3 regions of the Xenorhabdus sp. SGI 60 genome follow, and region 1 is predicted to be linked to each of the others. Evidence: predicted binding sites of a transcription regulator. Region 1 holds the regulator's gene; each other region holds the start of a gene.
The links. Region 1 encodes CRP, which controls carbon source genes, mostly activating them, when cyclic AMP is high. Its sites were predicted from a motif close to ATGTGANNNNNNTCACAT; they were not measured.
Positions count from the first base shown of each region.

Region 2: a site for CRP is predicted at 2,090-2,107, ahead of msrB (peptide-methionine (R)-S-oxide reductase MsrB). Genes of this name have one in related genera too.
Region 3: a site for CRP is predicted at 1,483-1,500, ahead of gntK (gluconokinase). Genes of this name have one in related genera too.

Region 1 is NZ_CP196860.1:298,560-301,848, reverse strand. It holds gene ACSJJG_RS01425 (phosphoribulokinase) at 1-590, shown strand, start outside; gene crp (cAMP-activated global transcriptional regulator CRP) at 1,014-1,646, shown strand; gene ACSJJG_RS01415 (aspartate aminotransferase family protein) at 1,708-2,925, opposite strand; gene ACSJJG_RS01410 (aminodeoxychorismate synthase component II) at 3,047-3,289, opposite strand, start outside.
Region 2 is NZ_CP196860.1:2,019,295-2,022,583, reverse strand. It holds gene ansA (asparaginase) at 1-299, shown strand, start outside; gene pncA (bifunctional nicotinamidase/pyrazinamidase) at 324-959, shown strand; gene ACSJJG_RS09445 (YeaC family protein) at 1,069-1,350, opposite strand; gene msrB (peptide-methionine (R)-S-oxide reductase MsrB) at 1,558-1,971, opposite strand; gene gapA (glyceraldehyde-3-phosphate dehydrogenase) at 2,314-3,289, shown strand, end outside.
Region 3 is NZ_CP196860.1:600,125-603,413, forward strand. It holds gene gntR (gluconate operon transcriptional repressor GntR) at 451-1,446, shown strand; gene gntK (gluconokinase) at 1,667-2,224, shown strand; gene gntU (gluconate transporter) at 2,221-3,289, shown strand, end outside.

The DNA of each region.
Region 1 (3,289 bases):
GCCGAAAATATCTCCATACCTATGATGAGGCCGTTCCTTATAACCAATTGCCGGGTACTTTCACACCGTGGGAACCTCTGCCATCAAATACGGACGTCCTATTTTATGAAGGGCTGCACGGTGGTGTTGTCACGCCACAACACAATGTTGCCAGTCATGTTGATCTGTTGATTGGCGTTGTGCCTATCGTCAACTTAGAATGGATACAAAAACTCATCCGTGATACCGGTGAGCGTGGGCATTCCAGAGAGGCTGTCATGGATTCCGTTGTCCGCTCAATGGATGACTATATCCGCTACATCACTCCTCAGTTTTCACGTACCCATATCAATTTCCAGCGTGTCCCTACCGTTGATACCTCTAACCCCTTCTCTGCCAAAGCCATTCCCTCGCTGGACGAAAGTTTTATCGTGATCCGCTTCCGTGGTCTCACTCAAATTGATTTTCCTTATTTACTCGCTATGCTTCAGGGTTCATTTATTTCCAGCATAAATACTATCGTCGTTCCGGGTGGAAAAATGGGACTGGCAATGGAATTAATTATGGCGCCGCTTGTTAAACAATTACTGGAAGGCAAAAAAATCTCGTAATTTAATCCCCATTTAATTTTTAATAAAACAGGTAACAAAAAATAATGTTACCTGTTTTATTTAAATAAATAGGCCATTTTTTGTGACATAATTTTTTCCCTTTTATAAATATAAAATCAATAAAACCAACTCTTCTGCCTGATTTCTGGTAATCTGGCAGTCTGTTTAATAGGCTAAGCGATACAGGAGAAGACAGAAACGCTTTCCTGTGTTACAAACAAGGTTACAAATAGGGACTGGCAAGATATATGGTTAAGATCAATATGCCCAAATTTTGACATCTTTATAATCCATATAAAATTCCCGCTTGTCAGTTTTTCAGCAGGTTAATATGTTAAGCTATTGACTTTATAAAGCCAGCCTGAAGAGGAACTACAGTTTCTCACACCATAAAGGCAGAAATAACAACAGAGGATAAAGCGAATGGTTCTCGGCAAGCCACAAACAGACCCGACTCTTGAATGGTTTTTGTCACACTGCCATATTCACAAATATCCATCCAAGAGCACGCTTATTCATCAAGGCGAGAAAGCAGAAACGCTTTACTACATTGTTAAAGGTTCGGTTGCTGTTCTAATAAAAGATGAAGAAGGTAAGGAGATGATTCTCTCTTATTTAAATCAGGGAGATTTCATTGGTGAACTTGGATTGTTTGAAGAGGGGCAAGAACGTACTGCATGGGTGCGAGCCAAAAGTGCCTGTGAAGTGGCTGAAATTTCCTATAAGAAATTTCGCCAGTTAATTCAGGTCAATCCTGATATTCTGATGCGTTTATCTGCCCAAATGGCAAGTCGCCTACAAACCACTTCCGAAAAAGTAGGCAACTTAGCCTTTCTGGACGTTACAGGCCGTATCGCCCAGACGTTGCTCAATTTGGCCAAACAACCTGATGCAATGACTCACCCTGATGGTATGCAAATCAAAATCACACGTCAGGAAATTGGGCAGATTGTGGGTTGCTCCCGTGAAACGGTTGGCCGTATCCTGAAAATGCTGGAAGATCAAAACCTGATCTCTGCACATGGCAAAACCATCGTCGTTTACGGGACTCGTTAATTCCCGATAAACCAGAAACTCAGCCAGTGCAATCTGTTACTTCGCACTGGCTTTTTTACTTTTATTGGTTTAACCAGCGGAATATCGCCATTTCCAGCCGCATCATGCCGTCTGTAATTTCGTCCTCAGGAATGATCAATGATGGAGTAAAGCGCAAGATGCTGTCTCCTGCACTTAATAACATCAATCCCGATTCCGCCGCTTGCTGCACTATTTCTCTGGCCTTGCCCTGATATTCAGCTTTCAATACGGCGCCAATAAGCAAGCCTTTTCCACGAACTTCATGGAAAATACCATATTTTTGGTTCAGCTTTTCCAGAGCATGAATGAGCATATCGTGCCGTTTTTCCACGCCCATCATCACTTCTGGCGTATTGATGATATCCAGTACGACACAACCGATACTACAAGCCAATGGGTTTCCACCATAAGTCGTTCCATGCGCGCCCGTTTCCATTGCCGCCGCTATTGTATCTGTCGTTAACATTGCACTGATGGGAAAACCGCCCCCCAGCGCTTTTGCTGTCGTCAGGATATCCGGCTGTACGCCATAATGCTGGTAAGCATATAACTTACCCGTGCGCCCTATTCCACTCTGGACTTCATCAAAGACCAACAAGGCCTGATGTTTATCACACAATTCCCGCACTCCATGCAGAAACGCCATCGTCGCAGGAGTCACTCCCCCTTCTCCTTGAATTGGCTCCAAAACAACAGCACAAGTGTGATCATCGATTTCCGCCCTGACAGCATCCAAATCGTTAAAAGGTACGTGAACAATATCAGCAGGTTTAGGTCCAAACCCGTCGGCATATTTCGGCTGTCCTCCTACCGAAACAGTGAAAAAGGTGCGTCCATGAAACGCCTGATGGAAAGCAATAATTTTAGTTTTATTCGGATGATGACGAGTAATCGCATAACGACGTGCCAATTTAAATGCCGCTTCATTGGCTTCCGCTCCCGAATTAGCGAAAAAGACTTTCTGGGCAAAGGTCGCATCAATCAATTTTTGCGCTAAAGTTAAGGCTGGCTCATTGGTAAAAATATTGCTGACATGCCACAATTTTTCACCTTGCTGTTTCAGGACGTTCACCAAAGCCGGGTGACAGTGCCCCAAAGCCAGAACAGCGATACCTCCGGCAAAATCAATATATTCTTTACCCTGTTGATCCCATACTCGACTTCCTTGCCCTCTGACAGGAATAAAATTCGCCGGTGCATAAATGGGCAACATCACTTGATCATAGGTATTTCGTTTTGTTGCTTTATTTTCTGCCATTTCCCCCACCTTATTTTTATCTTTGCTATTTAAAAATGAAATAATAATCATAAAATATGAATAAAAAATCATTTAAGAGCAAATAAAAAAACACTGAATGAGGGAGTATGGAGGTAACTGACTAATATTTGAGGAAATTATTCAACAATTCATGTCCCTGCTCACTCAGAATGCTTTCTGGATGAAATTGCACGCCTTCCAGTGGCAAAGTACGGTGACGTATTCCCATGATTTCATCTACGTCGCCATTGCGCTGACTCCAGGCCGTCACTTCAAATGAAGCAGGAAGCGTTTCTGCGGCAACGACCAGAGAGTGATAACGCGTGACCGTCAATGGACGATCTAATCCTTTAAATACCCCTTG
Region 2 (3,289 bases), 1.7 Mb from region 1:
CATACGGTGTTGGCAATGCTCCACAACGCATTGATTTGTTGCAAACGTTAAAGACAGCAACGGAACGAGGCATTATTGTGGTTAATTTGACACAATGCATTTCTGGCCGAGTCAACATGGGAGGTTATGCGACGGGTCATTCTCTGGCGGCATCAGGTGTTATCAGCGGTTATGACATGACTTTCGAGGCTGCTTTAACAAAATTGCACTATTTATTGAGTCAATCTTATCCCCCTGAAGAGATCCGCTACTTGATGCAACAAAATCTGCGGGGAGAATTGAGTTACACCGATGAATAACAAATAGGTAAATCGAGAAATATGATGAAAACAGCATTATTACTTATCGATCTGCAAAATGACTTTTGTACCGGAGGAGCACTGGCAGTCAAAGATAGCGACGCAGTGATTGAGACAGCAAATGATGTGATTGCGCTATGCCAGGAAAACAATATCCCGGTCATCGCAACTCAGGATTGGCACCCTGCTAACCATATGAGCTTTGCAGAAAACTCAGGAAAAAAAGTAGGTACATTAGGAAAACTCAATGGCATTCCTCAAGTATGGTGGCCGAACCATTGTATACAAGGAGAGTTTGGTGCAGAGTTTCATCCTTTGTTAAAACAATCTGCTATTCAAGAAATTTTCCGCAAAGGTGAAAATCCCCAGATAGATAGCTATAGTGCATTCTTCGATAATGACCATAGTAGTAAAACCCGCCTGGATGCATGGTTAACAGAGCAAAATATACAACGCCTGCTTATCATGGGTATCGCCACTGATTACTGCGTAAAATTTACCGTACTTGATGCCTTGACACTAGGTTATGAAACCTATGTCATTGTTGATGGCTGCCGTGGTGTTAATATCCAGAAAGAGGATAGCCAGCGAGCGTTTGAAGAAATGGCCAGAAAAGGAGCTGAGTTAGTTCTACAAAATGAAATTATATCCATTTTATGACCCAACCCATTGCTACAGCAGCCAAAACCATTAATAAAATTAATCTATAAAACTAAAAAGAACCTCGTCCTTAACAAAAAACAGGACGAGGTTCTCAATTCATGCCATTTCAATCTTCCGACTGGGGTTTTAATTTTGCGACCATGTCAGACTGAAATATCGCCTTTAACTCTTGTTTACTTTTTATGGTAATTTGGCCGTCTGTGCCAATCGTCATATGTTCAGGATCATGATTATGTTTTGCTTGCCAGAGCATCACCGCCTGTAAACTGTATTCTTTCTGTTCTGGTGTGAGCGGTACACCATCCTGCCATTTTCCTAGTTCAACCGCCTGAATTAATCGCTGATAAATTTCAGGAGTCATGGCGGAGAGTAAATCATCCAACTTCATCGAAATTTCCTTACTTAATAGCTATGTGCTCTATTTCACTACATATACTACATATTTTACTTGTATGGCTGTAAGCCTGCATGATTATTAATCATATATTGACCTTAAGAACAGTTAATAATATTTTATTAAAAAATAAGCTGAATCGTTTCTTTTTAGAGCACAAAGACAAGATCTCATTTAAATTCAGAGTATTCAAACGTAACATTAACCTGCCGTTTCTTCGCCTGTTTCTTTATCAACAAAACGCAGCGCTGCTGAATTAATACAAAAACGTTCTTCTGTCGGTTTTGGTCCATCGGGAAAGACATGCCCCAAATGTGCCTGGCATTGGCTACAACGCACCTCTATCCGATGCATATTATGAGAATAATCATCAAGATATGTGACAGAACCATCACGAATCGGTTGGCAGAAGCTCGGCCATCCACATCCCGAATCAAATTTCATATCAGAAACAAATAATGGCTGGCGGCAACACAAGCAATAATAAATGCCATTTTTTTTGTTGTGGAGTAATTTTCCTGAAAATGGCGGCTCAGTACCTGCTTCTTGCGTAACATAGCGTTGCATTTTACTAAGCTGTTCTATAGAAAGGGAAATATTTTGACTTTTAGTCATAATGACCACCTTTTAAGGTCAATATTTTCAATAAAATATCATCGGAAACAACCCAAAATTAACACCAAAATGTCAAAATGAATTCTAACCCATCCCACATAGCAATTTACTTTACTAATTGTGATAAGTCTCACATAACTAACCAATGGTAACTTTAAATATCTCCTTATACCCCGATAATGGGGTACGTAGAGCTTGTTCCAGCTGTATAACAATCGTCTAGATAGTGACTATTAAATTGATCTTTTTCAATTGTTGACACGATTCCGCTTGACGGCTGGCAAGATTTTGGTAACTTTAGAAACAACTTTTAATTCACTAAAAAATAGCTGGTGGAATACTATGACTATCAAAGTAGGTATTAACGGTTTTGGTCGTATCGGCCGTATTGTTTTCCGTGCTGCTCAAGAGCGCTCAGACATTGAAATCGTTGCGATCAATGATCTGTTGGATGCAGAATACATGGCATACATGCTGAAATACGATTCAACCCACGGCCGCTTTAACGGCACTGTTGAAGTTAAAGACGGTCAATTGGTTGTTAACGGCAAAACCATCCGTGTGACATCTGAAAGAGACCCAGCTAACCTGAAATGGAACGAAGTCAGTGTTGATGTTGTTGCAGAAGCAACGGGTATTTTCCTGACCGACGAAACTGCACGTAAGCATATCGCTGCTGGCGCGAAAAAAGTTGTTCTGACCGGTCCATCCAAAGACAATACGCCAATGTTCGTTATGGGTGTCAACCACAATGCCTACGCAGGCCAGGATATCGTTTCCAACGCTTCCTGTACCACTAACTGTCTGGCCCCACTGGCTAAAGTTATTAATGACAAATTCGGTATCATTGAAGGTCTGATGACTACAGTTCACGCAACAACCGCTACCCAGAAAACTGTTGATGGTCCTTCAGCAAAAGACTGGCGCGGTGGCCGTGGTGCAGCACAGAACATCATCCCATCTTCCACTGGCGCAGCAAAAGCAGTAGGCAAAGTTATCCCAGAACTGAACGGCAAGCTGACCGGCATGTCTTTCCGTGTTCCTACTCCTAACGTATCTGTTGTTGACCTGACTGCACGTCTGGCTAAACCAGCAACTTATGCAGAAATCTGTAACGCGATTAAAGAAGCAGCAGAAGGAGAACTGAAAGGCATTCTGGGCTATACTGAAGATGACGTGGTTTCCACTGATTTTAATGGCGAAAAACTGACCTCTGTATTTGATGCAAAAGCAGGTATCGCGCTGAACGATAACTTTGTAAAACTGGTTTCCTGGTATGATAACGAAACTGGTTATTCCAATAAAGTCCTGGATCTGA
Region 3 (3,289 bases), 300 kb from region 1:
CTAATTTTATCCACCTGTTTTATAACATCTTTTTAGAGCGGAAAAATTCTACCATTTTTTTAGTCTATAAAGTCAGTCAAATTTTCTCTTTCATTCTTCTATTTTACTATCTGTAATTCAGATCACATTTCATCCATATTTTTAACTCTTACTTATCAATTTATGAGATTTCTATCGCAGAAATCGCAAAAGAACCTGTTGGCCTTAACTCAACAACAAAGAGAGTAAGGGTTATGAAAACTATTGTGTTGTGCGGTGGGGATGTTACCAGCATGTTGGGATATTCATTCAAGCGCGTGTAATCCATCACAATTTCAGCAATTACTGATAAACAAGATGCGAGTAGATTGGCATTTTTCACTAGAAGGCGTGTTGTAATGCTGTATAAATATGTTAAAACCGCGAGTTATTCCTCTGTACCTATTAATAACTGATTGCATTACATTGAAAATGAAGAAAAAACGCCCAGCTTTACAAGATGTTGCTGACCTCGTTGGGGTCACAAAAATGACGGTCAGCCGTTTTTTACGCAATCCCGATCAGGTTTCTGAAGCGTTGGGAAAACGAATCGCGGAAGCTGTGGAGCAACTGGGTTATATTCCCAACCGTGTACCCGATATTCTTTCCAATTCGACCAGTCGTGCAATAGGTGTTTTGCTTCCTTCATTGACCAATCAGGTCTTCGCCGAAGTAATTCGCGGTATTGAGCATGTGACTGATCGCAACGGATATCAGACCATGCTCGCCCACTATGGTTATTCTGCCCAGAAAGAAGAAGAACGTTTACTCTCCCTGCTTGCCTATAATATTGATGGCCTGATTCTGGCGGAACGTACACATACATCCAAAACGTTAAAGGTGTTGCAAACAGTAGGAATACCCGTAGTTGAATTGATGGACAGTGTATCGCCTTGCCTTGATATTGCAGTAGGGATCGATAATTTTGCAGCGGCTCGTCAGATGACGATGGCGATGATCGAACGCGGCTGCAAAAACATTATTTATCTCGGTGCTCGGCAGGATGAACGAACGCTGATCCGTTTGCAAGGGTTTGAAATGGCGATGTTTAGCGCCGGGCTTCAACCAAGAAAAATGATGACACCAGTCAGCTCTTCCTATTCATTAGGCGCGCAGCTTTTACAGGAATCCTGCCAGAAATATCCCGAAATTGATGGCCTGTTTTGTACGAATGATGATATCGCCATCGGGGCGATTTTTGAGTGCCAACGACAGGGGATCAAAATACCGGAAGAAATTGCGATAGCTGGCTTTCATGGTCATGATGTCGGCCAGGTAATGACTCCCAAGCTTGCCAGCGTGCTGACTCCTCGTGACTTAATGGGACGCAAGGCAGCAGAATCCTTGCTTGCTCGTCTGAGTGGGGAAAAGCTGGAACAAACTCTGATCGATGTTGGGTTTACCCTTTCATTGGGTGAAAGTGTTTAATTTTTGTAGCTCAAAATGATGCTTTCCCATTTTCAATTGCGATAAGCCTCACATTTTCCTTTTTTGATGGTCCTGATTGATTGCCCACCATCCAACTCCACTGCTAATGTTACCGGCAATAAGTTACCGGTAACATTTGGTGGTTAATATTCCACTGCTAACTTTTTATTATAAATCAAATGGATATCTAAGCAGTAAGATCTGTGTAAAGGAGTTTGATATGAGTGATACCCAACAGCCAAACCACGTTTTTGTATTGATGGGGGTATCCGGCAGCGGTAAATCCGCGGTTGCCAGTGGTGTTGCCCGTGAACTAGGAGCTGCGTTTCTGGATGGGGACTTTCTTCATCCCCGTGCCAATATTACAAAAATGGCACAGGGCCATGCCTTGAATGATGATGATCGGCGGCCGTGGTTGATGGCACTCAATGATGCCATTTTTGCCATGCAGCGCACCAACCCTATCTCCCTGCTCGTGTGTTCTGCCTTGAAAAAAAACTATCGGGATATGTTACGTGATGGCAACAAAAACCTGTCATTTCTCTATATGAAAGGGGATCCTGACTTAATCGAAAGCCGCCTGAAAGCACGCAAGGGGCATTTCTTCAAACCGCAAATGCTCATTTCGCAATTTGAGACACTGGAAGAACCGACCAGTGATGAAAAGGATATCCATCACATTGATATCAAACTTGATCTTGATGAAGTCATCAAAAATGTGATTAAAACCATTGACCATATCCACTCCATTAACCGTATTAGTGAGGGATGTTCATGAGTACTGTAACTCTGGTTCTGACAGCCGTCGGCTCTGTTCTCCTATTATTGTTTTTGGTGATGAAAGCCAGGTTACATGCTTTTATTGCCTTGATGCTGGTTTCTGTGGGGGCAGGGATTTTTTCTGGTATGCCATTGGAGCAAATCACCCAGACAATGCAAGACGGTATGGCAGGCACTTTGGGCTTTCTTGCCATTGTTGTCGCCCTTGGCGCAATGTTCGGCAAGATCTTGCATGAAACGGGTGCCCTTGACCAGATTTCCGTGAAATTGCTGGGGAGTTTTGGTGAAAAGCGGGCTAACTATGCATTGGGTGTGGCTGGGCTTATCTGTGCGTTGCCACTGTTTTTCGATGTGGCCGTTGTGTTGTTGATTGGTGTGGTATTCGCCGTTGCGCGTCGCACCAATGGTAATGTTGTGAAACTGGCGCTTCCATTGTTTGCAGGTGTTGCGGCGGCGGCGGCGTTTTTGGTCCCGGGGCCAACGCCGATGATGCTGGCTTCCCAGATGGGAGCAGATTTTGGTTGGATGATCCTGATTGGCCTGAGTGCCGCCGTTCCTGGCATGTTATTGGCTGGCCCGATATACGGTAACTTTATCAGTAAATATGTGACACTGGATTTACCCAAAGATCTGGGCACACCAAGCATTGGTAAAAGCCAGATGCCTTCCTTCGCTTTCAGTCTGGCATTGATATTGTTCCCATTGATATTAGTGGGCTTGAAAACTATTGGTGCACGTTTTGTTGATCAGCAATCAGCGCTATATCATTGGCTGGAATTTCTTGGTCATCCTTTCATTGCAATTTTGCTTGCTTGTCTGGTGGCGATTTACGGGTTGGCGATCCGTCGTGGTATGAGCAAAGAGAAAGTCATGGAAGTCTGCTCTGCGGCGATCCAACCTGCGGGAATTATTTTGCTGGTGACAGGTGCAGGGGGGGTATTCAAACAAGTGCTGGTGGATTCAGGTGTTGGGTCTGCATTGGGCAATGCGTTGGTCGGTGCTGGCCTGCCAATCGCGCTGGCGTGTTTTATTTTGTCGGGGGCGGTGCGTGTGATTCAGGGTT